2 regions of the Weizmannia sp. FSL W8-0401 genome follow, and region 1 is predicted to be linked to the other one. Evidence: a T-box and tRNA genes for the amino acid it is inferred to sense, from the RefSeq annotation. Region 1 holds a T-box; the other holds one or more tRNA genes.
The links. The T-box of region 1 lies ahead of pheS (phenylalanine--tRNA ligase subunit alpha). A T-box ahead of a tRNA ligase gene usually reads a tRNA of that ligase, here a tRNA-Phe.

Region 1 (16,333 bases):
GATGGTTTTAAAATTAGGGGGGAACTCGACGGTCTATACCGGATTTGCCGGATTCTTATTTTCGCTGACAGAGGTGCTGAGCTTATTTTACGGCCCGGTTCTTGACAAAATAAATGCAAAAAAATTGCTGGTTACAGCAAGCGTTTTACAAGCCGGCTTACTGCTTTTTCTTGTTGTTTTAAGCAAGTATGGAATCATGAATGTCTGGCTGCTGTTGCTTTCCATCCCGGTTCTTTCGTTTTTATCGGAACTGACTTACCCGTTAGAGAGCGTATTATTGCCGAAAGCCGTGGAAAAGAAAGATCTCGTCAAGGCCAATTCACTCATGTCCATTGCATATAAGGGTTCGGATTTTTTCTTTAATGGGATTGCCGGGTTTATCCTTGCCGCTTTCTCGATGTCGATGGTGCTCGGTATGAATTCGCTTCTTTTTATACTCTCATCCACTCTGTTTTTGTTTTTAAAAGTACAGGTAAAAAGAAGCAAGCAAACCGGGAGCGTACGGGAAGAATGGCAGGCGTACAAACGGGATTTTAAAGAAGGAATATCGTTTGTCAAACAGCCTTTCATCTTGCAATTATTAATCCCCTTGCTGTTTTTAAACTTTTTTTTCGCAATTGTAATGGTCGTATTGCCTTCTTTCGCCAATACTACGGGCGAAGGCGCTTCATCCTACGGCATCATGACAGCGGCTTTGGGCTTAGGGGCTTTGGCAGGAGCAGCAGGTGCGGATAAAATCAGCCGGATATTTCCATTTGGCAAAATATTGGCTGCAGGCTTTTTGCTCTCCGGGTTGTCCTGGCTTTTTATGATTTTATTGAGCAATGTTTCGATATGGTATGTTTATACGCTTATGTTTATTTCCGAGTTATCTATTGGCGCCATCAATGTTTTGTTTTCTGCCATATTTCAGCAATTGCCTGATGAACAAATGTTAGGGCGGGTCAATACCATCAATGTGAGTTTGCTATCGCTTGCGATGCCGGCAGGATCATTGATCGGCGGCGTGATGGCCAAGATCACTTCCGTCCAGCTTACCATGAGCTTTTTTGGAATAGGGCTGTTTGTCCTGGCACTGTTTTATATGGGAAGCGGAAGAATGAGAAAACTGCCAAAAGTTGTGGAGATTGACCATACGTATGTGAAATTAAGTAGATAAAAAAGGAGATAAATGGAACGCACGGCTATTATCGGAAAATTGGATTGAAACCGGTGGCATGGTTAGGAGGGGAAAATGAAAAATTGATTTACATTTGATCCGATTTCCGTTCATTTTATATAAAATGTCGCTCTCTTGCCTACCGAAAAAAGCATGTAAATAGATGCTCAGGCTTGATGTAAAAACTTTATTTTTAGAAGCTTTTGTTTCAACAAAGACAAGCATTTTCATTAAGCACTTCAGAGAGGAGACCAAAAAAACACTTGCGATTTCTCTGCCGGTTTGATAAAATAACGCATGTTGAGCCAAAAAAGTTAAACAGATTTTTCGGGATTCTTGCAAATTGACATGGATACGGTAAAGTGATACAATAATGGAGTGGAATTGAATATAAGTTTGTGAAAAGAAGGAGCAGCCCGCTTCTCACCTGTTGACGCAATGGTGCAGTTGCCAGGTATCTATTGATGATTGTGACTATAAGCGCGGGTGTGTTCCCTGCGCTTTTTTTTCGTGTACAGTACGTTCAGGGCTTTTTCGCAAGCGATATATTCACACGTTTGTTTGAAATTATCTTGGAGGTGGCTCATTATTAGCAAAGACATGATGGTGAACGAAGGCATTCGTGCCCGCGAAGTCCGTTTAATCGGCCAAAACGGTGAACAGATGGGGGTTAAATCCCGGAACGAAGCATTGGAGATTGCGGCACGTGCCAACCTTGACCTTGTACTTGTTGCGCCAAACGCAAAACCGCCTGTTGCCCGCATCATGGATTACGGAAAATACCGTTTCGAGATGCAGAAAAAAGACAGGGAAGCACGAAAAAAACAAAAAATCATTAACGTAAAAGAGGTTCGTTTGAGCCCGACCATCGAAGAACATGACTTTAATACAAAACTCCGCAATGCCATTAAGTTTTTGGAAAAAGGCGATAAGGTAAAAGCCTCGATCCGCTTTAAAGGCCGCGCCATTACCCATAAAGAAATCGGGCAGCGTGTCCTCGACCGGTTTGCAGAAGCATGTGCCGAAGTCGCCACGGTCGAATCCAAACCGAAAATGGACGGACGGAGCATGTTCTTAGTGCTCACACCAAAAACAGAGAAGAAGTAACGCCAACTTAAGGAGGACTAATCATGCCAAAAATGAAAACTCACCGCGGCTCTGCCAAGCGTTTTAAGAAAACCGGCTCCGGCAGCCTGAAACGTTCCCACGCTTACAGAAGCCATTTGTTCGCAAATAAAGTGACAAAACAAAAACGCCAGCTGCGTAAATCAACGCTTGTATCCGCAAGCGACATGAAACGCATCCGCCAAATGCTCGACAATCTGTAAGAAAACAAAGCTTTCAATTAGGAGGAAAAGATTATGCCACGTGTAAAAGGCGGTACAGTTACCCGCAGACGACGCAAAAAAGTTCTGAAATTAGCCAAAGGTTATTATGGTTCAAAACATACATTATTTAAAGTTGCCAATCAGCAAGTAATGAAATCCTACATGTATGCGTATCGCGACCGTCGCCAGAAAAAACGCGATTTCCGCAAACTGTGGATTACCCGTATTAACGCTGCGGCAAGAATCAACGGCCTTTCCTACAGCCGTTTGATGCACGGTTTGAAACAGGCCGGCATTGAAGTGAACCGCAAAATGCTTGCCGACCTCGCTGTGAACGATGCACAAGCATTTGCCGAACTGGCAAACAAAGCAAAAGCAGCATTATAATCAAAAAAACAGAGCTTCCGGCATGCCGGAGGCTCTGTTTTTTTAACGGCTTTCCGAAAGAAGTCTCCCATCCTTAAGGAATGTGAAGGTGCGAATCGCACCAATGAGTAGGTGGAAGATGAATTTCGGTTGGCTTTAGCCAAAGTTATTTTTCCAATCCTTTTCTCAACAATTCTAAGATTGCGGCTGTTCTAGTTGGAATCCCATTTTCTTTTTGATATTGCTCCAATTTTTCTAATATCGTCTTAGGCATACGAATTTCTACACGTTCTTTCTCTTCTCTCATGATTATCACCTCATATTGATTGTACGGATTTTTTACGATATAATCAATATATACGAAATTTTTCCGCACAAAGTGAGGTGAATGGATATGGCCAAGCAAAACAAAGCTTTCAAGTTTCGTTTGTTACCAAACAAAGAACAATCCGCATTATTAGCTAAGACATTTGGTTGTGTTCGCTTTGTCTACAATAAGATGTTAGCTGAACGCAAAGAAACGTATGAAAAGTTCAAGGATGATAAAGAATTGCTTAAAAAGCAAAAGTTTCCGACCCCTGCAAAATATAAAAGTGAATTTCCATTCCTAAAAGAAGTGGATTCTTTAGCTTTGGCAAATGCACAAATGAACTTACAGACTGCTTATAAGAATTTCTTTGAAGGAAATGCGGATTTTCCAAAGTTCAAAAATCGTAAAGCAAAACAATCCTATACAACTAATATGGTCAACGGAAATATTAAGCTAGAAAATGGTCATATCAAACTGCCAAAAATCAAAAAGCCAATAAAAATGAAACAGCATAGAGAGATACCTGCTGATTATAAAATCAAATCTTGCACTATTTCTAAAACAAAGACAGGCAAATACTACATTTCAATTTTGACAGAATATGAGAAAGATATTCGTCCAGTTAAAATACAGAAAGTTGTTGGTTTGGATTTTGCTATGGATGGTCTATATGTCGAGAGTGAACAGGGTAAGAAAGCCAATTACCCACGTTACTATCGGCAAGCCTTAGATAAATTAGCAAAAGCACAACGAATTCTTTCTCGAAGAAAGAAAGGTTCTGCACGTTGGAACAAGCAACGACTAGTAGTGGCTAAATTACATGAGAAAGTGGCGAACCAACGCATGAATTTTCTTCATCATAAGTCAAAAGAATTAGCTTCTAACTTTGATGCTGTCGTGATTGAGGACTTGAACATGAAAGGGATGTCTCAAGCCCTTCACTTTGGGAAAAGCGTTCATGATAACGGCTGGGGGATGTTCACTACTTTCTTAGCGTATAAGCTAAAAGAACAGGGGAAACAACTTGTGAAAATTGATAAGTGGTTTCCCTCCACTAAGAAGTGTTCTTGTTGTGGTGCAGAAAAACCTGTGAAACTATCTGAACGCACCTACCGTTGTTCGTGCGGTTATGTGGCAGATCGCGACTATAATTCAGCAATCAATATCAAAAATGAAGGTATACGCTTATTAGCGTTATCATAAGTAACAAAACTCTTGGAACAAGAGGGTTAGCTCGGTCAGTTTTCGTTGGCTAGTAAAAGCAACGATAAGTCGAGAAGCCCCCACTTCAATCAAACCGTAAGGTTGATAAGTGGTGGGTAGTTCACCCAAGCATAGTCCCCCTTCTGGTAAAAAATTTCCGGATTCCCCGGAAAAAAAGTAAAAACCTGTTTTAGTTTGATATAATCATGGAAGAACTATACGCAAAGGAGTTATTTCAATGGATGATGTCTTAAAAGTAAAATTATTGCATCCTGACGCACAACTGCCGCAAAGGGCCAATCCCGGAGATGCAGGGCTTGATTTATTTTCCATCGAAGAAAAAACCATTGCGCCGGGGGAAGCGGAACTGATCCGTACCGGCATTGCAATCGAGCTGCCGCGCAGAACAGAGGCGCAGGTCAGGCCGAGAAGCGGGCTCGCTTTAAACCACAGGGTCACAGTTTTAAACAGCCCGGGTACGATTGATGAAGGGTACAGAGGAGAAATTAAAGTCATTTTAATCAACTTTGGAAAGCAACCGTTCACAGTTGAAAAAGGGATGCGAATCGCCCAAATGATTATCGCGCCCGTAATGTCTGTCACCGTCACCGTTACGGAACAGTTAGCAGAATCCGAAAGAGGGGAAGGCGGATTTGGGTCCACAGGATTGGCCGCGTTAGAGGGGATGGACCGCAGCAATTTCTAAACGGCACGGCAGCTAAAATCCGGAAATAGTGGGGCCTGTGAAACAGGCGGATCCATATATACTTCTGAAAATTTCCGTTATAATAAATCGCATGAATGTGATGCTGGAGGGGAAAACGATGGCAAAATTAGACCAAACACACCTGCGCGGTGCGAAAACAGCAGCCCATAAAGTAAACCCTGACATCGCATTTGCCTTAGATGTCGGCATTGCAGGCGATACGCCGGGAATGACCGAAAAAGAATCACTCAGCAAAATGGGCGCAGGGCCGCAAATCATGTTTGAGTTCAAAAACATTGAAACACCTGACAATCATTTTGAGTACTGGAAAACGGGCATTTTCCATTATGCCGTCCAGGACCCAGATGTAGAAGGGCTCATGGAAAAAATAAAGGCGCACGGGGGCAAACAACGGATGCCGGTCCGCGAATATTACCCGGGGAAAAAGCCTTACCGGATGGTCTACTGTGAAGATCCGTTCGGAAACTTAGTGGAAATTTACAGCCACAGTTATGAATTGACATATAACCCGATGGTCAATCAAGTGCTCCCGCGTGAGGAACTGCCGGCCGGTTTGAAAACCTTAAAAGGCCGCCACGTACGCGGGAAAATCATTGTCAGAATGCATGAAGCATGATTCTAAAAGCGCCGCTTCCGGACTTGCATACGTTAAGGTCCTGAGTTTGGCCGGATTTGGTTTATTCCTACTCATCAAAACAGGCAGTGTGGCCACTTGCATGTGATCATACTGTCTGTTTATCATTAGCTGACTTTAAATTGATTCAATTCGGTATCCAGCTTGCCGGCCAGCTCCTGCGTTGTGAACTAATCTCTGTGAAGGCCCGCTGTTCCTGGCCGGAAAAGACATTTCTCCGGATTTTCAGCTGCTTTTAAACGATCAAGGAATGGCACAGGGGCGAAAAACAGCGGGAACCCTTTGGCGAAAGGGCATCCCGCTGTTTTTCAGCTTCCGATATGGAACATCAGCCTTTGTACTTTTTAATCAAATCAACAAATGCATCTGTAAAAGATTGCAGGAACTGGACTGTGCCTTCATTTACAATCTTGCCGCTTTCATCAAACAGTGCAGCCACATTGCTGATATAAGCTTCAGGCTGCTGGAGGATCGGCATGTTCAAACAAACAAGCGACTGGCGCAAATGATGATTGGCGCCAAACCCGCTCAAGTTTCCAGGGGATTGGCTGATGATTGCCGCCGGTTTTCCATTCCATACACTTTGGCCGTACGGGCGGGAACCAACATCGAGGGCATTTTTTAAGACAGCCGGGACGGAACGGTTATATTCCGGTGTGACAAACAGCACCGCATCGAGCCATTTTACTGTATTCCGGAATGCCGTATACTCGGCCGGAACCTGGTTATGGTCATCAAAATCCTGATTGTATAAAGGGAGATTTCCAATCTCGATAAATTCTGTTTCATATCCTTCAGGAAAAAGGTTAGCTACATTTTCCGCAAGTTTTCTTGAAAAAGATGCTTTCCGCAAAGAACCAAGCAAAATTCCAACTTTTGTCATTTTATCGACCTGCTTCCATTTATATTTTATGTTAGATAATGATAAGTAAACCGCACCAGAAAGTCAAAATTTCCGCTTGCTATGTTGCTGTGCCCTAAGCCGGCTGGTGGTTTCCTGATTTCTGGTGACAGCAAAAGCAATCGAAGGCCAATCTGACATTTCCCGATTACAGTATTGACCATTCTTCTTCATGATAATCAAAACGAAAATCTTTCTTTATACAGCGCGTATCTGCATAAAAGATTACCTATTGGCTTTGCTGGATTGGAATACATGAGAACAACAAGCATTAACGAAGAAAAAGGTGGATTCTGGACTGGAGAGGGAAACATCAATCGAAGATATTTACGTTTTGTTCTGCCATCAGACCGTCTTCCTGGTCTTCACTGCAAACAACAGGAAGCGTATCCCATACCAAAAAGGGAGCTTTCCGGAAAGCTCCCTTTTTGGTATTCTGCTTCAATGCACTGGGGCGTAAGTGCTTTCGATTTCCCGGATGCGCCGGTTCAGTTCCTCGTTAACCGGAACTTGAACGCCATATTTTTTGCCGAGTTTGATGACGGTTCCGGAAAACAGGCCGACTTCGCTGTACCGTTTTGCCTCCACATCCTGCGCCATTGACGGCTTGCCGGCAGGGCTCAGGTTTCCGACCACTTTCAGCCAGTAACGGAGATCTTCTTCCGTAAGCGGAAACCCTTCTTTTTCGGACAATGCCATTACTTCCCGCATGGCGGCAATCATCATCTCGCGCGCAGGGCCGTCTTTTTGGATTTCGCCGTAATTGCTTTTGTAAACGGCGACGGTCTGGTTGACGCCGACATTGAGCATGAACTTGCCCCAAAGCCTTTTCATCATTTGGGTATCGGCTTTGTATGGCAAATCCGTTTGCTCAAAGAAACGGGCCACTTTTTTCATTTTGTCCGAAAATATGCCCGGCTCTTTTTCCCCGAAGCAAAGCATGCCCATATGCGCATATGTCAGCCGGTTTCCGGTTTTGACGGCATCCATCCCCTGGGCGACACAGTATAACATTTTGTCCATTCCATATGTACGGCCAATGATTTCTTCACTTGAGATCCCATTCAGGGCAGACAAAATCACTGTATCCGGCCCGACATGCTGTTTAACTGCTTCAACTGCCTCATCCAGTCCGTTGAATTTGACCGTAAATAGCACCAAATCCGAAGGCTCCACTGTTTCTTCTGGTGTGGCATAGTGAAAGCGGCATTTTTCGCCGTTACAGTAAACGCCTTCCCGCTCATACCGTTCAATGCGCTTTTGGTCGGCGATGATCCGCAAGTTTTCCGCCGGCATTTTTTTCGATAAATGATGCCCGAATAAAATCCCGAGCGCGCCGAGCCCAATGATCGATACGGTTTTGATTTCAGCCATTCCCCCGCCTCCTTTTTTGTTATTTTACCACAATTCCAAAGAAACTGTCATTCAGGCTGCCCGTTCCGGATGGCCAGGTATTGTTCTAGCCCTCTTTTTCGCAATTTGCACGCCGGACATTCCCCGCAGCCGTCAGCGATGATGCCATTATAGCAGGTCAGCGTCTTTTCACGGACAAAATCAAATGCCCCGAGTTCATCCGCGAGCGCCCATGTTTCTGCTTTGTTGCGCCACATCAGCGGCGTATGAATGACAAACTGCTGGTCCATTGAAAGGTTCAAGGTGACGTTTAAAGATTTGACGAAGATATCGCGGCAGTCCGGGTAACCGCTGAAGTCCGTTTCGCACACACCGGTTACGATATGCCTTGCGCCGATCTGGCTGGCAAGCACCCCGGCAAAAGAGAGAAACAGCAAATTCCGCCCGGGCACAAACGTATTCGGAAGCTCCCCGTCAGCCCCTGCTTTCACGGTCATGTCTTCCCTCGTCAGCGCGTTCGGGGCGAGCTGGTTCAACAGTTGCATATCAAGAATATGCTGTTTTACCCCGAGCTCTTCCGCTATATTTTTTGCACATGCTATTTCAAGACGATGGCGCTGCCCGTAATCGAACGTAACGGCTTCCACTTCCTGAAACTTTTGCTTTGCCCAGAAAAGGCAGGTGGTGCTGTCCTGGCCGCCGCTGAAAACAACGACTGCTTTTTCTTTTTTCATTGATAATCGTCCTTTCACGCAAAACAGCACCGAAAAAGGATGCTGTTTTCTTAGTTTTTTAGAGAGGGTTTCCTAAAAACCTCTGCCATAAATGAGGGGTTCTTCCCAATTGATTATACCATGGAACAGGCGCCATCTTTTAAAACATCCGTGCTAATCCCAAAACACGTCTTTTCACATAAATGCCATAAACAGCCGGCTTTGCTATGATCCAGATCACAGTTTTCGCCCGGACCATTTTTTAAGATCATCATAGTGATTATCTTTATTTGGGAGGGACGGCTATGAAACGATATGTGCAATTATTTTTCATGTTTGCGGTGACGGTGCTCATTGTAATGGGCATCCAGAAAGGGCTGAGCACACTGGATGTGTTAAACCTTGAAAACTTTTGGGCAAATTATGTGGTATTTTTAATTTTGGCCTATATGATTCTGTCCTTTTTCCTTCATTATTTTTCCAAGCGAAAAAAGCAATCATAACATTTCTCCAGCGGTTTGCCTGCCGCTGGATTTTTTTATTGTTTTTTGCTATTTTGCATTGCAAAGTAGTTCGTTTTTTGATAAACTAACTTGCATAACAAAGTAGTTGAAATGGGGGTGGAGGGATGTCCATTCGAAGCCAGTTACTGAAAGGCATTTTAGACGGCTGTGTGCTGGCTGTGATTGAAAAAGAACCGGTTTATGGCTACATTCTTTCAAAAAAACTTCAGCAAATAGGCCTCCAGGAAATTAGCGAGGGGACGCTTTACCCGGTTCTGTTGCGCCTGCAAAAGAACGGCTGGATCCATGGAGAGATGCGACCATCCGATTCCGGGCCAAGCCGCAAGTATTATGAATTAACGGAGAAAGGAAAATCCGCGTTAGATGAGATTACAACAGAGTGGCAGCAAATCGCAGCCCCTGTTCAACTTTTATTGAAAGGAAGAAGTGAGGATGCTTAGTGTAAAACAGTTGATTGAGGAAAACAACCGTAAACGGCAGAAACTGGCACCTGAGAACAAAAAATTTTACAACGATCTGCTTGACTACCTTCGCCTGCAAACCGTTTTGTCCGAGCAGCAAACAGAAGAAGTGCTGATGGAACTGCTTGACCATCTGCTCGAAGGCCAAAAAGAAAACAAGACAGCTGCGCAAATGTTCGGCGGTGACCCGAAAGCATTTGCCGACGAAATCATCAGGCAGCTGCCGAAAGAAAACAAACGCAATATGGTTTCTTTTACAATCAGGATAATGATCTTGCTTTTGGGGATAGATTTGGTCATTAATGGCATTACTGCTTTTGTTGTTGAACGGTTCTTTTCCAGACCTTTGCTGCCGTTTTATCCTGTACCCGCGGCCCTGAACTTTTTCATTGCCGGGCTATACGTGATCTTTGCCATTTGGTATATCTTTCGTATCTTGAGAAAGAGTTTGTTTAAGGAAAAGACAAAAAAGGTGCAAATCCTAACTTTTTTGAAAATATATGCCGTAATCTTTGTTTTTCTGGGCGGCGTTATTTTGCTGGATAAATTCATGCCAAAAATCGGCCCGTCCTTTTCTTATCCGTGGTGGTTGCCGCTCGTTTTAGGTGTGGTGAGTTTAGGGGTTTACTATAGCTGGGAGAAAGCAGCAAAGTCCCGGGGGATATAGTTCTAGCGTGCAATAAATCTGTTGTTCAAAAGCCCGTGTGCGGTTTCGCCACGGGTTTTGCATGCGCCAGCTATGCTGCACGCAATTGCAAAAAAAACAGCGGGGATCGTGAAAGGTTCTTCATCAGATTGATGAAAGACAAAACGGGCAACCAGTATTCTCGAACTGTCCCCCATTGAATTGATGAAGGACAAAAAAAACAAGGTTGCAACAGTGAACTGTCCTTCATTGGGTTGATGAAGGACAAAAAGGGCCTTCAAATTTCCCTCCGGGGTCAATTGATGATCTCATACACGTGCTCCTTTCTGTATACAATTGTATACGAATTGTCGAGAAAAAATTGATAACAAACAGAAATGATAGATAGTAGGAAAAGCAATCTTTGTGATATACTATTTGAAAAAGGAAGGAGGTAAAATGATGGATGAGATTTTGCAGCAAATTCTTCATGAATTGAGAGATTTAAAAAGTGATGTGTCCGGTTTAAAGAGCGATGTTTCCAGTTTGAAGAGTGATGTGTCCGGTTTAAAGAGCGATGTTTCCAGTTTAAAGAGTGATGTTTCCAGCTTAAAAGCAGGGCAGGAACGCATTGAAACGAAAGTAGACAACCTTGCTTTGGAACTGCGAAGCAATTTTAAATTCACAAACGATAAACTGGAAGAACATAAAAGCATTTTTACAGTTGTTTCAAATGAAATCAAAGGCATTAAGGGCGATATTGAGTTTCTTAGCGGGAAATCCGGCAAGCATGACACAGAAATTAACCATATTATGAATATGTTAAGAGGTTAATGTACATGCACCCAACCCGGGGGCTTTTTGTTTCTACAAGTAGGGCTTGCTGAACGAATCAAATTTGGCTTGTATCTGACCAAATTTGATTCGTTCAGCAAGCCCTAAATAGAGCACGGGGGGATGTAGTGAAAAAATTAACCGAAGAAAAATTTTTGCTCATTTTAAATGCTGATGCGAGAAGCCGGTTGCTGACATTTTCCGATCTGCGGAAATTTTTATGCGCATTGTTTGTTTATTCTTTGGTGATGATCGGAGTCGCATACAAAGTTGTAAATGGCGGAAATATCGGATGGGAAAACTTGTCTCCTTTTTGGCAACGGGTATTTCGCCTTGAAATCCTGTTGTTTATCGTGCATGTACTTTCAATCCTTTTATCTATTCCGAGCCGTCCTTTCAGCTGGAGGTTCTCAAGTATTGCCGCCGTTATTTTTATGTACAAGGCTGCGTTTGACGCATTTGTTGCATTTATGATGTTAGCAAAAGACAAGCATATTGATGATGTTTACGTCTGGACGGCGCTGTACAGTATAGCGGCTTGTGTGCTTTTTCATCTTTTCTTTCTTTATTTTTGGATCAGAAAAAGGATCCATCTGCAGGAGATCGGCAATCTAGAGGTAAAAACGTACAACAAGGAAATAAGCGCTTCTATTATCGGATTTTTTGTCGTTTTGTCTTCCATTCAATTAAACAAAGTGCCGATCGGTTACGGCCGGCATAAAAGGAATCTAGCATCCTTCATTGCAACTGTAAACGGGTTGGAAAAGCCGGTGCACATATAAAAGGAGCGGCTCTTTCCGCTCCCTTGTTACACCTGGCCCAGCCCCTGCTCGAGCGTTTCCAGCATCATTTTTTGTTCCTGTGTATCCGCATGGTTCCAAATGATTTCAAAGAGGACGCCGAGCCCCGGGAGCATTTTTTCTTCGCCCCTTTGAATGGCATCGACAATCGTATCTTTTAACTGATCCTGCGTGTCATCTTTTACATTGTGAATGACTGCTTTCCGCAAGTCCAAATCCATTTCGGTTCAGCTCCTTTGATCGTTTCACTGCTAGCATTTCACATGGCCACTATTTTTATGTATACTATTCCAAGGAAAACTTAACGAAAAGGGAGCAAACACGTTGAAATACATACAATCCTTGCAAAATCCGCAAGTAAAGCATTGGAAAAAACTCGCCGCGAAAAAAGAACGCGAAAAAACATTTACTTATTTGCTGGAAGGGTTCCATCTTGTCGAAGAAGCGCTGAAAGAGGAAGTGGTGGCAGAAATCATCGTTGAAGAAGGCGTAGACCTGCCAAACCGCTGGAATACGGAAGGGGTGCCGGTGATAACTGTCACGCATGAAATCAGCAAAACGCTTGCCGATACAGAAACGACGCAAGGCATTTTTGCCGTGTGCCGGATGAAAAAACAGCCGTCCAAAATCATCGGCAGGCGTTATCTTTTAATTGATGCCGTGCAGGATCCTGGCAATACCGGCACGATGATCCGGACGGCGGACGCAGCCGGGTTTGATGCCGTTATTTTCGGCAAGGGCACGGCGGATCCGTACAGCCCGAAAGTGTTGCGTGCGGCACAAGGAAGCCATCTCCACGTCGGGCTTTTAAAAGGCGATTTAAACATGTGGATTGAAAAACTGAACGAAGCGGCAGTGCCGGTTTACGGAACAGCGCTTGAAAACGGCGTAACTTTTCGCGATGTAAATCCGGGCGATGCCTTTGCGATCCTTGTCGGCAATGAAGGAAGCGGCGTACACCCCGGCTTGCTTGCGCAAACGGAACAAAACCTGTCCATCCCGATTTTCGGCAAAAGTGAGTCGCTGAATGTTGCGGTGGCAGCCGGCATTTTAATGTATGACTTTGCAATGCGGGCGTAACCTTTGGCGGAAATAATGGATGCCACCTTTGCTGCCCCGTGTTTGAGGCAGAAAAGCAGGCCTTATCCATGCGGTGAACGCGGCACCAGAAGAAGATGAAAAACAGCCGGCACCATTTTTCAGGATAGGCGCCAAAAGGCAATCGAGGCAGACGATTTTTCATGAGGGCGGCTGCGTTGTTTGGCCAGGATAAACAGGGACAACCGCGTGGTCAAAGCGTCCATTTATTGCGGAAAACGGGAAATATTCCGTGCCAAAACGGCCGGGCCCATGCCTATTTTCACTTTCCGTTTGAAATTGCGGGCATTTCCCGCTATAATAAAAAATAACTGAAAAATGATAAAAACCATGACAGGGAAAAGTAGCTTGATCTTCGCCATGCAGGGAGAAAATGCCGCAGACTGGAAGCATTTTTATGGGGAAATGAAGCGAAGTTCACCCCTCGAGTTGCCGCTTGGACCATTGCTTGCAATGTAAAGGCGGGACGGTTAAAAGCCGTTATTGAAATGAAGCGAACATAATTTAGTTATGTTAACTAGGGTGGTACCGCGAACCATTAGCCTCGTCCCTTTTCCAGGGCGGGGCTTTTTTAACGCCCAAAACCTAAAGGAGGTACAAAAAATGGAAGAAACGTTGAAAGCACTGCAAACCGAAGCGCTTGCCAAAATTGAAGCGGCTGCTGATTTAAAAACGCTGAACGGGATCCGTGTCGCCTATCTCGGCAAAAAAGGCCCGATTACGGAAGTTTTGCGCGGCATGGGGAAGCTGCCAGCGGAAGAACGACCGAAAATGGGCGCGCTCGCCAATGAAGTGCGTGCCGCCATTCAAGCAGGTATTGAAAAGAAACAGGCGGCATTGGAAGCAGAAGCCGTCGAGAGGCAACTGGCATCTGAAAAAATTGATGTCACGCTGCCGGGCCGCCCGGTAAAAGCAGGCAGCCACCATCCGCTTACAAAAGTCATTGAGGAAATCGAAGACTTGTTTATCGGGATGGGCTATACCATTGCCGAGGGGCCGGAAGTGGAAACCGATTACTACAATTTTGAAGCGCTGAACCTGCCGAAAGGGCACCCGGCACGCGATATGCAGGATACCTTTTACATAACCGATGAAATGCTGCTTAGGACCCATACTTCACCGAACCAAGCGCGGACAATGGAAAAGCATCACGGCAAAGGGCCGGTCAAAATCATCTGCCCGGGGAAAGTGTACCGCCGCGACAATGATGATGCGACACATTCCCACCAGTTTATGCAAATTGAAGGGCTGGTTGTTGACGAAAACATCACGATGGCCGATTTAAAAGGGACGTTGGAAGTATTTGCGAAAAAATTATTCGGCGAAGATCGCGAAATCCGGCTGCGCCCGAGCTTTTTCCCGTTCACCGAACCGAGTGTTGAAATGGATATTTCATGCAAGATGTGCGGCGGGCACGGTTGCCATGTATGCAAAGGCACCGGCTGGATTGAAATTTTGGGCGCCGGCATGGTCCACCCGCGCGTATTACGGATGTCCGGCTTTGATCCGGAAAAATATACCGGTTTTGCATTCGGCATGGGGCCGGAGCGGATTGCGATGCTGAAATACGGCGTTGATGACATCCGCCACTTTTATACAAATGACATTCGTTTTTTACGGCAGTTTTCCGTACAAGAATAAGGAGGGTCAAACATGTTTGTTTCATATAAATGGCTGCAGGAATATGTGGATTTGGACGGCATTTCGCCGGAAGAATTGGCTGAAAAAATTACGCGGACCGGCATTGAAGTCGAAAGCGTGGCATTTAAGGGGGAAGGCATTAAAAATGTCGTTGTCGGGCATGTATTGGAAAAAGAAAAGCATCCGAACGCCGATAAATTAAACAAATGCCTGGTCGATATCGGGGAAGGCGAGCCTGTCCAGATTATTTGCGGCGCGCCAAACGTCGATAAAGGGCAGAAAGTTGCTGTTGCCAAACCGGGCGCCTGGCTGCCGGGGCATGTGAAAATCAAACGTTCGAAACTGCGCGGCGAGGAGTCGAACGGGATGATCTGCTCGCTGCAGGAACTCGGTGTTGAAAGCAAGCTCGTCCCAAAAGAGTACGCAAACGGCATTTATGTGTTCCCGGATGATGTGGAAGCGGGGCAGGATGTGCTACCGCTTTTAGGATTGGATGACACCATTATCGAACTGGGCCTCACCCCGAACCGGGCGGACTGCATGAGCATGCTCGGCGTTGCCTACGAAGTGGCGGCGATACTCGGGAAAGATGTGAAATTGCCGGAAACAAAAGTGCAGGAAGCAGCCGATAAAGCTGCTGATGCCATTTCGGTCCGTGTCGATGCAAAAGAAGCGGCGCCGCTTTACACATTAAAAGTCATCCGCAATGTGAAAATCGGCCCGTCCCCGCTCTGGATGCAGGCACGGCTCATGGCAGAAGGAATCCGCCCGCACAACAATGTGGTCGACATTACGAACTATATTTTGCTCGAATACGGCCAGCCGCTGCATGCGTTTGACTATGACAAGCTCGGTTCCAAAGAAATTGTCGTCCGCATGGCGCATGAAGGGGAAAAGATGGTGACGCTCGATGGCCAGGAGCGCACGTTAAAAGACGTCCATCTTGTCATTACGAGTGGCACTGAACCTGTCGCAATGGCCGGTGTCATGGGCGGCGCCAATTCAGAAGTAACCGAAACGACGGCAAACGTGCTTTTGGAATCCGCCTATTTTGATGCCGGAACGATCCGCGCGGCTTCAAAAGACCACAGCCTGCGCAGCGAGGCAAGCAGCCGCTATGAAAAAGGGGTTGATCCGAACCGCGTCCTGCCTGCATCAGAACGGGCCGCCATGCTGATCAGCAAATATGCGGGCGGGGAAGTGCTCGCCGGGACGGTTGCCGAAAACCATTTGCATATTGAGCCGGCTGTTGTCACCATTACGCTAGAAAAAATCAACCGTGTGCTTGGAACGCAAATTTCAGCGGAAGAAGTGCTCCGTATTTTCAAACGCCTCCGGTTTGAAGCATCATGGGAAGACGGCCGTTTTACCGTTATTGTGCCGACCCGCCGCGGCGATATTACGATTGAGGAAGATCTGATTGAAGAAGTGGCGCGCCTGTACGGCTATGACCTGCTGCCAAAGACATTGCCGGCGGGCAGGGGAACGCGGGGCGGCTTGAACGCCATCCAGCAAAAACGCCGCGCCACGAAACGTTTCCTTGAAGGAGCGGGGCTGTACCAGGCAATTACGTATTCTTTAACAAGCGAAGAAAAAGCACACCAGTATGCGCTTGAAAAACGCGAACCGGTCCGCGTCGCCATGCCGATGAGCGAA
Region 2 (16,333 bases), 1.2 Mb from region 1:
CGCCAGTAACAACAGTCATCAAGAGAAAATCAAAAACAGCTACTTCAGTTATTGATCGATAAAATTTCAATTAAACAAACAGGAAAATCAAGAACCATTAAAAACATTGAACTTGAATTCGATTTTACAGAAGTCAACATATCTAAAACCTTTATACTTATCCACATGTTGTATCGTGAAGCGGATAATGAAACTGATTATCCACAGCCAATACCCGCTTCCGACAATAAAATTCCACCTTATCTTCAACAATTTTTGCCTCTATTTATGATACGGTTCCCCCCGGATAATCCGGAAGGCGCGGTAAATTTGTTCGACTAAAATGAGCCGCATGAGCTGGTGGGGGAAGGTCATTTTCGAAAAAGAGAGGCTTTCATTGCCGCGCTTGAGAACGGCTTGGCTTAAGCCGAGGCTGCCGCCGATTACAAAGGCAACTTTGCTTTTGCCGTATGTCGCCAGACGGTCGAGGGAACCGGCCAGTTCTTCTGACGATTTCATTTTCCCGTCTATCGCCAGGTTGATCACATAGGTGTCCGGGCTGATTTTTGCAAGGATCCGCTCGCCTTCCTTCTGCTTTACCAACTCCATTTCCGCTGGACTCAGCATTTCGGGCGCTTTTTCATCCGCTACTTCGATGATTTCAACTTTTGCGTAAGCGGAAAGCCGTTTTAAATATTCCTGAATGCCCTGCTTCAAATACTTTTCTTTCAATTTTCCCACTGTAACGATAGAGATATTCACAACTTACACCCACCTTACCCACAAGCTATTGACAAGAGTTATCCACATATCCACAGAAACTATCCACATTTTGTATGGGAATAACCGTTCCATACAAGATATATTTCACCATTTTTCGCTATTCACAGCCTGTTTATAACCTTCTTCTCGAGCAATTTCCACAAATATCCACCCGTATAAAAATTTTTTTCAACAAAATGTTCATTTCCGCTGCGGTCCGCAGCACGCTTTGCCCTGTTGATAACTGAATGCCGCAAAAAAAGGAAGGAAAAGCTTTCCGCCTTTCCTCCGCAGTTTGTTAATTTCTTCCCGAAGCGGTCCCGAGCGTTAATGTGAATGTTTTCGGCTGGCCGTTCCGGTATACCGACACTTTCACCTTATCACCGGGCTGTTTATGCTCATACAGGAATTTCCTTAATTCCACGATGTTGTCTATCTTTTGATCGTCCAGTTTGTAAATGACGTCAAATTCTTTCAAACCGGCTTTACTTGCAGGGGACCCGTTTTCAACAGAGCCGATCACAACGCCGGTCGTCACATTGGCGGGCAATTTTAACGTTTCCTTCTGTTGGTAAGCCGGGATATCCGAGACGTTTACAATCCCGACACCCAATGCCGGCCGGGTAATTTTCCCTTTTGTCTCCAACTGATGGATGACCGGTTTTGCAGAATTAATTGGAATCGAAAATCCAATGCCTTCAACCGACTCATTTGAAATCTTCATGGAGTTAATCCCGACAACCTGGCCGGCAATATTGACTAAAGCACCACCGCTGTTGCCGGGGTTGATCGCAGCATCGGTTTGAATGACTTCTGCCTGCCAGTCTTCCGTTCCATCTTCATCGATATCCACCGGAACAGTCCGGTTCAACCCGGAAACAATCCCTTCTGTGACAGATCCGGCAAATTCTTCACCAAGCGGGTTGCCAATCGCAATGACAGTTTCTCCAAGTTTTAATGCATCCGAATCACCGAATTGGGCAACGGTTGTCACATTGCTGCCGTCTATTTGAAGAACGGCCAGATCCGTATATTTATCGCTGCCGACAAGTTTGGCAGAAAGCTTTTTCCCGTTCGATAAGGTCACTTCCAGCGCATTTGCCCCTTCAATCACATGGTAATTGGTGACGACATAAGCTTTATCGCCAACCTTTTTGTAAATAATCCCGGAACCGGATCCGGCTTCCTGGGAAGAAGAAGATTTTGAGTCCTGTCCAAACATATCATCAGACCAAATACTTTGCTTTTGAATGTTTGAGACCCCGACAACCGCTTTCTCCGTCTTTTCCACTGCTTTTGTAATATCGGTTGTCACTTTTAACGAGACGGTTTTCGTTGTTTTCGGCGTTGATGGGTTTGTATTTGCCACAGAATTCGAATCTACCGCAGCGGAATCCGGGTTCGTTTTTCCAAAAATACTTGGAAAAAGAAGGGCTACCACAAGCGCCCCCACAATTACGCCAATCAGCCCGGAAAGAAAATAGCCGAACCTTCCGCCGCCCCGCCTGTTTTCTTTTCCACGCCGTTGGCCATCCTGATCATCATAATATCCCATTGCGCATCACCCTTTCTGTACTGATGAGGAAAATTGAAGTTTGGTGAAGGAGCCCTTTTTTGCCCATTCTGATTTCATTATAATGGCTGAAATTAAAAATTACTAAAAATCAAGCGCCAAAATAAAAAGAAATCTATCCCGCCTGCCGGTAAAACAGCTGCCCCGGCGGTTGGGGGGAGTCCGCAGCGACAGATTCTGCCGCCGGATCGCCGCGGTTAAACAGCCGTTAAGGCCGTTGGAATTTTCGGGTCCGTATCATATAATGAAAAAGTTTCACCGACAGCCAGGCCCTGTTCCTGGAGCGTTTGGGAAACCGCCAGCCGTGCGAGGTCTTTCATATTGTTATCTTTGCTTAAATGGGCAAGGTATATTCGTTTTGTCCGGTCCCCGATCACTTCGCCCATCGCAAGTGCAGCATCTTCATTCGACACATGCCCGACATCGCTCAAAATGCGCTGTTTGACACTCCATGGATACCTTCCCATCCGAAGCATTTCCACATCGTGGTTGCTTTCAAAAACAAAAATATCCGCGTTGGAAATCGTTCCTTTCATCCGGTCGCTGACATAACCCGTATCCGTAATGATGACCAATTTTTTGCCGCCTTCATGAAAAATATAAAACATCGGCTGGGCGGCATCGTGGGAAACGCCGAACGACTCAATCTCAAGGCTTCCGAACGATTGGACAGATTCCATCCCGAATGAAAACTTCAAATCTGTTGGAATCTCTCCAATCATGCCTTCCATCGCCGACCATGTTTTGTCATTTGCATAAACCGGGAGCTGGTATTTCCGCGCCAGCACTCCGATTCCTTTAATATGGTCACTGTGTTCATGCGTAACAAGGATTCCGCTTAAATCGGCAATATTGCGGCCGATCTGCCCAAAAAGTTGTTCCATTTGCCTGCCGCTTAAACCTGCATCCACTAAAAAAGCATGCTGCTCCGTCTCCACATAGATCGCATTTCCCGTGCTTCCGCTCGCAAGTACACTAAATTGCATCCCCATCGTATCCTCTCCAAAATTATTGTGCATTTTCCATTTCGTTGACCTGGCCTTCAAATGCATTGATAAATAATTGCTCTGTTTCATTCCCGTGTTTTACCGTAAAATGCCATGTCGGCACAAGCACCTGGAGTTCGGGCACCCTCGTATAGTAACCGAGTTCCGCCTTCGTCACTTTGCTGTTCGGTTTCAGCGTTCCTTTCTTATATAAGGCCTCCACCGCCTTTACCGCCGACAGCGTCTCTTCTTCCCGGTAGATTTTAATATTGGTCAAATACGTCTGGTCATAGGAAATGATTTCATTCCGGTCATTTAAATACACGGTCAGTTTCGCGTTCTTATTATTAAAAATCATTTTTCCGTTATATGTCTCATAAAAGACGGCCCGATTCAAATCTTTATCATAGTTCCACAGTTTATAGTGGCTGCCGTAGAGCATATTTTCCTGGATAACCGCCTCCAGCTGGTCCGTTTTGATTTTTGTGCCCAGTTTCACCGGCTTATCAAAAACGGAACTGAGTTTCTGCCCGTTCACGATTTCCGCCTGCTGGTTTTTCAATTTTTTCAAGTCTTTTGCGGTAAATACTTTTTCTTCCGCGCTGATATACGGCCGTTTTGCCTTTCCTTTCGGCAGATCGACGAATGTAATATTTGCAGCCTTTAGGCTTTGTTCAGCTGTCGGGCTGCCAATGACTTCATACTGATTTTTGACATGTTTGAAATACAACTGGCAGGAAAGGTAAATATCAAGTACCAGAAAAACAAGAATAAAGATTGTTTTTGTTTTACTCCAGTCCATCTTCATCCCCCCCTGCCATTTTCCATATTCCGTCGTAGCAATAATACCAGGCCGGCTGCAGCGAAAGGATATCATCACTGTCTTTTTGCAAACGGTACCCGACTGCAATATCTCTCACCTTGTTCATTTGAACGGAAGGGTTTTCCTGCAAGCCGGCGATTACATCTTGAGCCGGCGGGAGTTTAACAACAGCCGGTTTTAACGGCAGGTTGAGCGACAGGTTGAAATACGGGCGGACATATTTGTAAATTTCCGTTCGGCCCAAGTATTCCCGGATCTCCGCCATGCCGTCATCGTTAAAAACAGGATAGCCGTCTTTAAAAAGCCGGAACGTGACTTCATTTTCCCGCTCATTGATTTCGAAATACTGGTACTGGTCCGTCCAGCCGCTGTGCTGGTTAATAAAATCAATGGCCCGCGTCAACAGATGGTTCGGATCGGAGCTGTACCCGATGTCTTCGCCGGGATTGACGAAGGTTAAGACTTTATTGGATTCGTCTGTCCGCAACAGGCTGATACCGTTTGTATATTCCCCCGCCACTTTCTTTACAAAGTTTGGATCAGCAAACAGCGCTTTTTTAAATTTATCAATTTCAATATCGGTTGTCGCATATTTGTACTGGTTCACCACCGGATTTCCGGCAGGCAGGTAGATTCTTCTCGGGCCGGAAAGGGCAAAGGCAGTATACGGCTTGTACAAAGATTTGTTGTCGTTCAGTTTTGAAATGAACACCTGAATGGATTTTTGATCTGTGCTTGCCTCATATACTTTATTGGACGCCGTTGAAATAAAATAAACATGGTTTAAGTTTTTGGTTCCTTTGTTTAATTCGATAACAATATGGTCAAAATCGGCATCCGGCACTTTTTTATTGGCAAAGTTCAGGACCGATTGATAGACACTGAACGGGACAGGGGCCGGAAAGTCCAATTCAATCCTGTTTTTTCCGTACATTAAATTATACAGGTCTTTTTTTTGCAACAGGCGAGAGCTGCTCATATCAAATGTCCATGTTCGAAGCAGATTCATCACCCGTGAAATTTCCCCGTCATGAACCGTGCCGGTTGTCCCGTCATTCTCATGGTAAAGTACTTTGTCGGGGAGGATGATGCCGGGCACCTTTTTTTCCTTCGCAATCGCGATATTGTCCAAATCTTTTAAGTTGAGTAAGTCATAATTCGGCTGGTTATTCCAGATCAGCCACGTTAACAACAAGCTCAGAAGCACGAGCAACGTCAATATGATGGTTTTTACTTTTTCAAGACTCATAGCCACTCATCCTCTTGTGCCGGTTCGTAGGGAAGAGTAAAGTAAATGGTCGTTCCTTTTCCTTCTTTACTGCTTGCCCAAATGCTTCCGCCGTGCATTTCCACTATTTCTTTTGCAATTGCAAGGCCGAGCCCTGTTCCGCCGAGTTTGCGGCTGCGTGCTTTATCAACGCGGTAAAAGCGCTCAAAAATTTTCTTTACGCTTTCTTTCGGGATGCCTACGCCCTGGTCGGAAATGCTGACTTCAATTTTTTCGTTCAGTTCCCTCAGCTTAAACGTAATCTGGCCGCCTTCAGGGGAGTATTTCAATGCATTGGATATAATATTGTACAACACCTGGGTCATTTTATCTTCATCGATTTCCACAAAAATTTCCGTATTCGGCAGTTTGCGTTTGAACGTGACATTTTGCTGCTTTGCCATTTCAAACCGGTCAATGACATAGTGGAAAAATTCCACAAAATTGACCCACTCTTTATTTAAATGTTCGTCTTTGCTGTCCATTTTTGATAGCTTCAGCAAATCATTTACCAGCCGGATCATTCGTTCCGTTTCATTTTGCGTGACGCCTAAAAACTGCGGCGCAATTTTCTCATCTTTCCATGCCCCGTCTGTCAAAGCTTCCAAATAGCTTCTCATCGTGGTCAGCGGCGTTCTCAATTCATGGGATACATTGGCCACAAATTCGCGGCGTTCCATATCTATTTTCTCCTGCTCGGTGACATCGTGCAAAACCGTAATCAGGCCGCTAACAAAGCCGGCTTCATTTTGAATCACTGAAAAATTCGCCCGTAAAATGTATGGTTCTTCCTCCGTACTGAAATCAAGGATGACGGAATCCTGCTCTGTCAATAAATCATCAAACCTGTGTTCATCCTCGATTTTCAATACCGATATAAGCGGCTGGGAAAGCACTGTTTCACGTGAAACATCCAGCATCTCGGCAGCCGGCTCGTTGATTAAAATAATCCGTCCTCTCCGGTCGGTCGCAATCACGCCGTCCGTCATATGGGTCAGGATGGAGTAGAGTTTTCTTCTCTCGCCTTCCGTGCTGGCCTGCGCCTCCTGCAGCTTTTTGGTCATATGGTTAAACGAATAAGCGAGCTGCCCGATCTCATCATTCCCGATCACTTTGACTTTCCGGGCAAAATTGCCGCGTGCCATCGCTATCGCCTGCTTGCGGATCTCCCTGAGCGGCTTTGAAATCGTGCGTGCGGTAATGACGCCAAGCAGGGCTGTAACCAGCACTGCAATAACCGTCCCCGTCATAAAAATCTGGTTAATCGCCTGCACCTGGCGGTAAACCGTTTCAATTTTGGAGACAAGGTAAATAATACCGATCATTTCGCCGTTTGCTTTAATCGGGGAAGCCAGCACCCACATTCGGTCGCCGGTCTGCTTGTCCAAATAAATCTGGTCTTCCGGCTGGCCGGTTACACGGACGCTTTTGACAATATCTTCGGTTGTTTTTTGGCCGACAATGCTCTGGTCATTCGAAGAAGTGCCCAAAATAACGCCGCTGTGCGCGTCAATCAGCCGGATTTCAGAAACATCCGTACTTTTAAAGTCACCCAGCACTTTTCTCACTTTCAGCGTAATATCCGCCGCCTGGTTCTGCTTTTTCGTCAGCAGGTCTTCAATACTGTATTCAAGCACATTGACCTGGTCGTATATCGATTTTTTAAAATTCGTCTCGAGCTGGTTTTCCAGCTTGTTGATAAAATACACCCCGATAATTTCCATCGCGACGACGATCAGCAAAATATAAATCAGGACAAACTTAAAGTGAATAGACTGGAAGAATTTCACCTTATTCATTTGGCTACTCCTGTTCAGGGTTGCGCAAATAATAACCGACACCGCGCCTTGTCACAATCCACTCGGGATGGCTCGGGTTATCCTCCACTTTTTCGCGGAGCCGTCTGACCGTGACGTCCACTGTCCGGACATCGCCGTAATAGTCATAGCCCCACACGGTCTCAAGCAGGTGCTCGCGCGTCATGACCTGCCCGATATGCTTTGCTAGATAGTGGAGCAGCTCAAATTCGCGGTGCGTCAGTTCAATCGTCTCGCCGCGTTTTGAGACGACATAAGCATCCGGATGAATGACAAGTGAACCGATTGCAATTTCATTGGATTCCTCTTCCTCACCCGGAGCCGGGGGCGTCTGCTGGTGCCGCCGCAAATTCGCTTTGACGCGGGCAATCAGTTCACGGGTGCTGAAAGGTTTTGTGACATAATCATCGGCACCGAGCTCAAGGCCGAGCACTTTATCAATTTCTGAGTCTTTTGCCGTTACCATAATGATCGGCATATTGTATTTTTTCCGCACTTCGCGGCAAACTTCCATGCCATCCCGCTTTGGCAGCATAATATCAAGGACAATTAAATCCGGCTGCACTTCTTCCACCTTTTCCAGTGCTTCCTCGCCGTCATAGGCGCAAAACACCGTATAGCCCTCTTTTGTTAAATTAAACTGCAAAATATCGGCAATCGGTTTTTCATCATCCACGATCAAGATTTTTTTGTCCATCGTCCATACTCCTTCATTTAAAATGCGCCATTTTCATTGATTGACATCTATCTACAATTTTCTGTTATCTTTATGTTCCTAAAAAATTTCATTTTCCCCGAAGCATGGCGAACAGCAATGCCCCCGGAAGTCCAGAAGCATTGCTGCTCTGTATCAAGGATTCACAGGCAGCTTCCAGCAGCCATACTATTATAATTTTAACTTACTTGCATAAAAATTGTCCAATTCTACTGAAACCATGCCCCTGGTAATATCTATCAAAGGCGCCGGGGATCTGGCATGCATTCTGTTTTCCATTTTATCTTGCCGGGCGGGCCGTATAGTATAATAAAAAAGCACTACGAGAGTCTAAGTCATCGCAGTGCTTTTTAGTAAATGGCCCGGGACGGAATCGAACCGCCGACACAAGGATTTTCAGTCCTTTGCTCTACCGACTGAGCTACCGGGCCTGAACCGGGAACAAATATGTATAAGTAAAATGGCGGTCCCGACGGGAATCGAACCCGCGATCTCCTGCGTGACAGGCAGGCGTGATAACCGCTACACCACGGGACCATTGTGCATTTTGTAACAACAGAAGTAATGTTATCATATCTATCATCCATTTTGCAACACATTTCTACAAATTTTTTAAGCTAACGGGTATGGAAGTTCATTTTTAAGCATGGCAGCCGCAACGTGTGCCACTTTAAAATAAAATAAAAACGGCGAGAAACCCCTTTTATGGGATCACGCCGTTTTTCCGTTCTATTGGACATTCCGGGATAAAAACCGCTTTTTGTGGTGCCTGCCCGGCGTCCCTTTTTCATCGTTTTTTTCCACGTGGTTCCAGGTACGTTTCCGCCGCCGCTTTATCCGGCAGCCCAAAATCAATTCATCTGGGCTTTCCATCATACCCGCCAGACACTTTGGACCACAATCGTCTGCAGGCGGTCCGGGCCGACGGAAAACATGGAAAGGGGAACACCGGTCAGCTGGGAAATGCGCTCCAGATAATGGCGGGCATTTTCCGGGAGATCATCAAGAGAACGGCAGCCAGTTATATCTTCCGTCCAGCCCGGCAGTTCTTCGTAAACCGGTTCGCATTCGGCCAGCACTTTTAAGCTGGCCGGAAACGCTTCAAGCACTTTCCCTTTATAGCGGTAGGCGACACAAATTTTCAACGTTTCAATGCCGGTCAGTACATCGAGCAGGTTTACGGACAAGTCTGTCAGGCCGCTCACCCGGCGCGCATGGCGGACGACAACACTGTCGAACCAGCCGACACGGCGCGCTCTTCCTGTCGTTGTGCCGTATTCATGGCCGGTTTCGCGGATCCGGTCGCCGGTTTCATCCAGAAGCTCTGTCGGGAACGGACCATCGCCGACACGTGTTGTATAAGCCTTGGCAATGCCGACAACATGGTTGATTTTCGACGGGCCGACGCCGGAACCGATTGTCACGCCGCCGGCAATCGGGTTGGATGATGTGACGAACGGATAAGTCCCCTGGTCAATATCGAGCATGACTCCTTGCGCCCCTTCAAAAAGGACGCGTTTGCCCGCATCAAGCGCATCGTTTAAAACAACTGACGTATCGCAGACATATTGTTTAAAGCGCTGGCCATATTCGTAATAAGGCTCCAAAATTTCTTCCAGCGTAAAGCCTTCCGTTTCATATATTTTTTCAAACAGCCGGTTTTTTTCCTCAAGATTGCGCGCCAGTTTTTCTTTAAATTCTTCGTAATCAAGCAGATCGGCTATCCGGATGCCGGTCCTTGCTGCTTTATCCATATACGCCGGGCCGATCCCTTTTTTCGTCGTGCCGATTTTATTGCTGCCTTTCCGCTCTTCTTCTGCACCGTCCAACTTGATATGGTAAGGCAGAATAACGTGCGCCCGGTTGGAGATGCGCAAGTTATCCGTTGAAATGCCCCGTCCGTTCAGGTATTCCAGTTCTTCGACGAGCGCCTTTGGATCGACAACAACCCCGTTTCCGATGACACAAATTTTGTCTTTATAAAAAATCCCTGATGGAATCAAATGCAATTTATATGTTTCCCCATTAAAACGGATGGTATGGCCCGCGTTATTCCCGCCCTGATAGCGGGACACCACTTCCGCATTTTCAGAGAGGAAGTCGGTAATTTTTCCCTTTCCTTCGTCCCCCCATTGTGTACCTACCACGACCACTGACGACATTGAGTGCACCTCCGCATATTTTACAAATCATGATTTCCATCCACCATTTTACCAGCTTAAACCGCCATCAGTCAATGTAAATCCGAACATTTATATATTTTTTCAGCGTTTTTATTCGTAAACGGCACAAAAAAAGAAGCCTTTCCTTGGAAAGGAAAGGCTTCATGCGGATACTTGCTATGCCGGAACAGGCGCATCGTCAAACCGCCGTTCCAGGTTTACAAATTTATTGTACTCTTTTACAAAAGCAAGCTGGACGGTGCCGACCGGGCCGTTCCGCTGCTTCGCAATAATGATTTCAATGATATTTTTATTTTCCGTGTCCTGTTCATAATAGTCTTCCCTGTACAAAAAAGCCACGATATCGGCATCCTGTTCGATGCTTCCCGATTCACGGATATCACTCATCATCGGCCGCTTATCCTGGCGCTGTTCCACGCTCCGTGAAAGCTGGGAAAGGGCAATGACCGGCACTTCAAGTTCCCGGGCCAGCGCCTTCAGCGATCTTGAAATCTCGGAAACTTCCTGCTGCCGGTTTTCACGGGAGTGGGCGCTTCCCTGAATCAACTGCAAATAGTCGATGACCACCATGCCAAGCCCGTGTTCCTGCTTTAGGCGGCGGCATTTCGAGCGGATTTCCGTTACCCTTACCCCCGGTGTATCATCAATATAGATGCCGGAATTGGAAAGGCTTCCCATTGCCATCGTCAGTTTCCGCCAGTCTTCGTCCGTCAGCGCCCCGGTCCGGAGCCGCTGGGCATCAATATTGCCCTCCGCGCACAGCATCCGCATGACAAGCTGCTCAGCACCCATTTCAAGGCTGAAGATCGCCACATTTTCCCCTGTCTTTGTGCCGACATTTTGCGCGATATTGAGGGCAAAAGCCGTTTTCCCGACAGACGGGCGCGCCGCCACGATGATCAAGTCATTGCGCTGGAAACCGGCCGTCATCCGGTCAAGTTCGTAAAACCCTGTCGGTATCCCTGTGACGTCGCCTTTCCGGTTATGGAGCATTTCGATGTTATCGTATGTGCTGACAAGGACATCTTTAATATGTTTAAAATCGCCGGCATTTTTGCGCTGGGCCACTTCCATAATGCTGCGTTCGGCTTCATCCAGCAGTTCATCGACGTCGTCTTCCCGCGTATAGCCTTCCTGGGCAATATGGGTGGCCGTCCGGATCAGGCGCCTGAGCAAAGCTTTCTCAGCCACAATTCCGGCATAATAAGCAATATTGGCCGCTGTCGGAACGCTTGCGGCCAGTTCGCTCAAATAAGAGAGGCCGCCTGCGTCTTCAAGCTGCCGGGTGGCTGATAATTCTTCCGCCACTGTTACAAGGTCGACTGCCTTGCCGGCATCATTCAGCTTCGCAAACACCTGGAAAATTTTTTGATGGGCATTCCGGTAAAAATCGTCTGCCGTCAAAATTTCCGAAGCCGTTATAAATGCAGAAGGCTCCAAAAAAATGGCACCAAGCACTGCCTGTTCCGCCTCTATATTCTGGGGGGGAATTCGGTCTTGCAATTCATTCATTTTGAATCCTCCATTTTATCCTGAATCATCCGGTTCCGGCACCAAAACGAAGCATGCCGGGGAGAATGGCAGTTTAACCGGTAACCCGTTTGCCGTAAAAGAACCGCATACTCATTCCAAATAGAAAAAATGTGATCACGATAAAATGGACCACATTTTTCTGCACGTACTATTATTTTAACACGCGGGAAGCAAAAAGAAAGCTGGTAAAATCCGTTTCTATTCGGAAACGTGGACATTGAGCACTGCCGTTACATCATGGTGCAATTTGACTGGCACTTTCGTATAACCCAAAGTGCGGATCGCATCCGGCAGCTCTATTTTTCTTTTATCCACTTGGATCTGGAAGCTTTTTTTCAGTTGTTCGGAGATTTGCTTGCTTGTAATCGAGCCGAACAGGCGCCCGTCCTGGCCCGATTTGGCTTTGATTTCAACCGTGATGTTTTCAAGTTTCTCTTTTAGTTTTTTGGCTTCTTCCAGTTCTTCCTGCGCCAGTTTTTCTTCTTTCCGTTTTTGAGCTTCCATGTTTTTCAGATTGGCAGGCGTGGCTTCTATTGCCGCCCCGGTTTTGAACAAATAATTGTGGGCATAACCGTCCGCCACGTTTTTAATGTCTCCTTTTTTTCCTTTGCCTTTTACGTCTTTTAGGAATATAACTTTCATGATTCCTGGCTCCCTTCCATATACTCTTCTATTACTTGGATGAGCTTTTCTTCCGCCTCATCAACCGTTATATTTTTCAGCTGGGCGGCCGCATTGGAAAGGTGCCCGCCGCCGTCCAGCGCTTCCATAATGATTTGCACATTGACGCTTCCAAGCGACCTTGCGCTGATCCCCACTTCATTCTCGCTGCGCCGCCCGACGACAAAAGAAGCATCGACGCCGTTCATCGTTAAAATCGTATCGGCAGCCTGCGCAATTAAAACAGGGGAATAAATGGTATCATTTTTCCCTTTTGCCACCGCAATGCCGTTTAGCGGAAATTTAACGGTTTCTACAAGCCGGGCGCGCTGGATATACGAACGCAAATCTTCTTTTAAAAATTTTTGCACAAGCACCGTGTCGGCGCCCTGGGCACGGAGATAGGATGCTGCATCAAACGTGCGCGAGCCTGTCCGCAATGTAAAACTTTTTGTATCCACTATTATACCAGCAAGCAGGGCCGTTGCTTCAAGCATATTGATTTTGCCGTTTTTCGGCTGGTATTCCATCAATTCGGTTACAAGTTCGGATGTCGAGGAGGCGTACGGTTCCATATAGACAAGCAGCGGATTTTTAATAAAGTCTTCCCCGCGGCGGTGATGGTCAATGACCACGACATTTTCAATCCGCCTGACGATCCGTTCATCGATAACAAGGGAAGGCTTGTGCGTATCAACAACTACAAGCAATGTATCATCCGTTGCCATTTCAAGCGCCTCATCCGGTGTAATGAAGCGGGCATACAAATCCGGATACTGTTTGATCTCCTCAAGCAGCCGCTTGACGCTTGTGTCCGTTTCACTCGGATTTAAAATAATATAGCCGTCTTTTTGGTTGATTTCCGCCACTTTCCGGATGCCGACAGCAGCACCAACAGCATCCATATCCGGAAATTTGTGGCCCAGGATCATCACCTTATCCCTTTCCATCATGAGTTCCCGCAATGCATGGGAAATCACGCGGGCCCGGACTCTTGTCCGCTTTTCAACCGGGTTTGTTTTGCCGCCGTAAAATTTCACTTTTCCGTTCGCCTGCCGGATGGCAACCTGGTCGCCGCCGCGCCCAAGGGCAATGTCAAGGCTCGACTGGGCAAGCTCCCCCAGTTCGGGAAGGGACGGGACACCTGCGCCAACCCCGATGCTCAAAGTCAGCGCCACGTTTTGCTTCGCTGTGGCCTCCCTGACTTCATCAAGAATCGAGAATTTATTGTCTTCCAATTCATGCAAAATCCGTTCATTGAATACCGCAATAAATTTATCAGACGAAATCCGTTTAAAAAACAGGCCGAACTCCATTGTCCATTTGTTTAAAATGGAGGTCACGAGGCTGTTCAGGTTGCTGACAGACTGGTCGTCCATGCCTTGTGTCACTTCATCATAATTGTCCAAGTAAATAATGGCAATCACGGTCCGTTCGTCTTCATACAGCTGCTCGACTTCAGCCTGCTCCGTAATGTCGAAAAAATAAAGCAGCCGCTCTTCCAGTTTCAGGACGACCCGGTACTTCCTTTCATTTAAACTGATCGTCTCGGAATGCATTTCCTGCTTAATCAGCGGCAATAGCACTTCCGCTACATCGTAAAGGGAACGCCCGACAAGCGTATCTTCATTAAAGCAGGAGGCCATGAACGGGTTTGTCCATTCTATGATGTAATCTTCATTGTACAGCATTATCCCGATCGGCATTTCCATCAGTGCTTCTTCACCGACGCGCTTGACCCGGTAGGAAAGATTGGAAATATAGCGTTCAATTTCTTCGTTCGACCGCTGTTCCACGTAAAATGCGCAGTAGAATAACGCCCCGAGCACAACAATGCCGGCTGCCGTTATCCACCAGTGGTAAAAGAAAATAATGCCGAGCAGGATTAAAGATACTGCAATTAAGCCGTATAACGGATAGCGCATTAACCGTTTATTGTAGTAAGAAGGCATACCTTCAGCTCCTATATTGAGAAACTAAAAAAGGGTCACTTTTGAATCATCCGCCTGAAATCAAATCCTAAATCCATTATACCGAATATCATGACAAGATAAAGCAGCGGGCTGAACATGATGGATAAAATGACGGCGATAGCCAGTAAGCCTTTTGGCCATTTTTTCTCGTGGCTGACAAAGCTTATAAAAGCGTACCCCTGCAGCAAAATGAGAATTTGGAATATCAGCATCAGATTCAGGACCGCTTTCTCAAAGAAGCTGCCCGTGTCCCCGCGCATCAGCAGGTTGGCTGCCATTGCCAGAATGAAATACCATAAGATATTCCCCGGCAGCCGCATTTCACGGAAAGGTGGAAAGGACGGAACCGGGACACCGAAACGTTTTGCGATTGGAAAATCCACGGAAATCAGCACCAAAACGGCAATAAAGGCAGACAGCAATAACAGGCTCGGCAAATAGACAGAATACATCTGGCTTGCGGCATCGGCCATTTGCGCAAACCGGTCCTCATAGGCCTGTGGTTCCCCAAGGCTGTTGACAAGAGATTTCGACTGTTCGATTGACTGCTGCATGATGTTTAAGTTTTCCGCGATGATATTCAGATGGAATAACTTCAGGGCGGCAAACAGCCCGATGATCGTGACTGCTAAAAAGGCCAGGCTGGTAGCTATGTATATAAATAACTTTGATTTTTTTAGCTGAATAGCGTATCCCATAACAAATCCAATACAACCAAAAAAAACGGCCATCGGGATTGCCATGACTGTTCCCATAATGGCAGACACAAGCAAACAAACCAGACAAAAGACAAGAATCGAACGCAAAGGATATTTGGCACAAAACAGGATAAAAGGCAGCGGAAGAAAAACCAGAACAATTATCCGGATCACCGGGACATGCAATGCAACAAGCAGCATGACGCCGAAAACCGCTGCAAGCATTGCCCCTTCTGTCAGCATTCTTGTTTTTTTCACACGCATGCTCCCTTCAAAAAAACCATCATTTCCCCTCATTTTACCATAACCCATCCATGAAGCAAAAAGATAATGAAATGAAGTATGTGTCAAGTTTTTCTCGACAAGGTTTAAATATCGGGTATTCCAAGACACTCTTTTTGTACACTTTCGGCTACCGTGCTTTACTTGCTCGGTGTAATTTTCGGAAAAGATGTAATATTTCCGTATAAAGATGGATAACGGGGATGTTGAGGCGCGCGAAATTCACTCGCTTTCCGCGGGCGGCCGGCGAGCCTCCTCGCTCGTACCTCGCTGCGGGGTCTCTCCTGGCTCGCTTTTCCCGCAGGAGTCTCGTAAATTTCGCGCGCCTCAACGATCAGTCCCCACTGAGCCAAGCTTAAAACGAAAGCTCTAATATTTTGCTTAAATGTCCCATTGCCGATGAACTGCTTGAATGCAGGGCAACTGATCCGTGCTTTACGCCCACTGACGGGCGTACAGGCTGCTTGAATAGTTGAGACATCCTGATGGATTGTTGCAAGCTCCGTTGCTTTCTCGCGCTTCTTGAACGGTGTTTCAGATAGGTTTCCTGCAATGTCCCGTTAAGCATGCCCTGTTTCACCTTTACCATGGCTTCGGCGCCAGCTTTACTCCAATGCATCCCCCTTTTCTTCATTCTGAATGAGATATGCCTTTGATTTGATTCCATTGCCCCCAGGCCTCTCGCACCTTCCGGTACGTTCTCTACCTTGTCCCTCCAGTCAAAAATGCGGTCCCAGTTTTTTAGGATGTACGAACGAAACTCCTTGACTTTCTTAAGGCTCTTTTCATCCGTCAATGTGCTTTCATGCGTATCCAAATACAATGTGAATTGGTCTAGGTCATGCGTTCTAATCGCTTTTCTAATTTGCTCTTTGATCTCGCTCTTTCCGCCCCCGAATGTCCTTACGATGGCTTGTGCAACGTGGTAGGTATCCAGCTGGTTGAGCACCGGAAATTCCGACTGTGAGAATGCTGTTTGAAACCGTTCAGCTGTGTACCCCGCACCTCCATCACTATTTGTAATGACACGAGCTTTTTCTAGGGAATAGGTGTTGGCTGCTACAGCTTGGACTTCATCCCAA

Region 2: it encodes a tRNA-Phe, which carries the amino acid that the T-box ahead of pheS (phenylalanine--tRNA ligase subunit alpha) is inferred to sense. The anticodon was not compared.

Annotation. Positions count from the first base shown of each region.
Region 1 covers NZ_JBBPAG010000001.1:2,060,956-2,077,288, reverse strand. The annotation lists gene NSU00_RS10175 (MFS transporter) at 1-1,159, shown strand, start outside; ribosomal protein L20 leader region at 1,557-1,672, shown strand; gene infC (translation initiation factor IF-3) at 1,745-2,266, shown strand; gene rpmI (50S ribosomal protein L35) at 2,290-2,487, shown strand; gene rplT (50S ribosomal protein L20) at 2,521-2,874, shown strand; gene NSU00_RS10155 (ribbon-helix-helix protein, CopG family) at 3,020-3,160, opposite strand; gene NSU00_RS10150 (RNA-guided endonuclease TnpB family protein) at 3,248-4,366, shown strand; gene dut (dUTP diphosphatase) at 4,605-5,072, shown strand; gene NSU00_RS10140 (VOC family protein) at 5,191-5,709, shown strand; gene NSU00_RS10135 (NADPH-dependent FMN reductase) at 6,056-6,610, opposite strand; gene NSU00_RS10130 (ketopantoate reductase family protein) at 7,070-8,002, opposite strand; gene queC (7-cyano-7-deazaguanine synthase QueC) at 8,050-8,745, opposite strand; gene NSU00_RS10120 (hypothetical protein) at 9,000-9,197, shown strand; gene NSU00_RS10115 (PadR family transcriptional regulator) at 9,323-9,658, shown strand; gene NSU00_RS10110 (DUF1129 family protein) at 9,651-10,346, shown strand; gene NSU00_RS10105 (hypothetical protein) at 10,349-10,606, opposite strand; gene NSU00_RS10100 (hypothetical protein) at 10,767-11,138, shown strand; gene NSU00_RS10095 (hypothetical protein) at 11,267-11,920, shown strand; gene sspI (small acid-soluble spore protein SspI) at 11,947-12,159, opposite strand; gene NSU00_RS10085 (TrmH family RNA methyltransferase) at 12,263-13,018, shown strand; T-box leader at 13,358-13,591, shown strand; gene pheS (phenylalanine--tRNA ligase subunit alpha) at 13,640-14,677, shown strand; gene pheT (phenylalanine--tRNA ligase subunit beta) at 14,690-16,333, shown strand, end outside.
Region 2 covers NZ_JBBPAG010000001.1:3,244,941-3,261,273, forward strand. The annotation lists gene rlmH (23S rRNA (pseudouridine(1915)-N(3))-methyltransferase RlmH) at 262-741, opposite strand; gene NSU00_RS15745 (S1C family serine protease) at 1,040-2,296, opposite strand; gene NSU00_RS15750 (MBL fold metallo-hydrolase) at 2,512-3,306, opposite strand; gene NSU00_RS15755 (two-component system regulatory protein YycI) at 3,323-4,102, opposite strand; gene NSU00_RS15760 (YycH family regulatory protein) at 4,089-5,372, opposite strand; gene walK (cell wall metabolism sensor histidine kinase WalK) at 5,369-7,189, opposite strand; gene yycF (response regulator YycF) at 7,194-7,904, opposite strand; tRNA gene NSU00_RS15775 (tRNA-Phe) at 8,281-8,353, opposite strand; tRNA gene NSU00_RS15780 (tRNA-Asp) at 8,384-8,459, opposite strand; gene NSU00_RS15785 (adenylosuccinate synthase) at 8,795-10,084, opposite strand; gene dnaB (replicative DNA helicase) at 10,262-11,617, opposite strand; gene rplI (50S ribosomal protein L9) at 11,837-12,280, opposite strand; gene NSU00_RS15800 (DHH family phosphoesterase) at 12,277-14,250, opposite strand; gene NSU00_RS15805 (YybS family protein) at 14,286-15,227, opposite strand; gene NSU00_RS15810 (ISLre2 family transposase) at 15,607-16,333, opposite strand, start outside.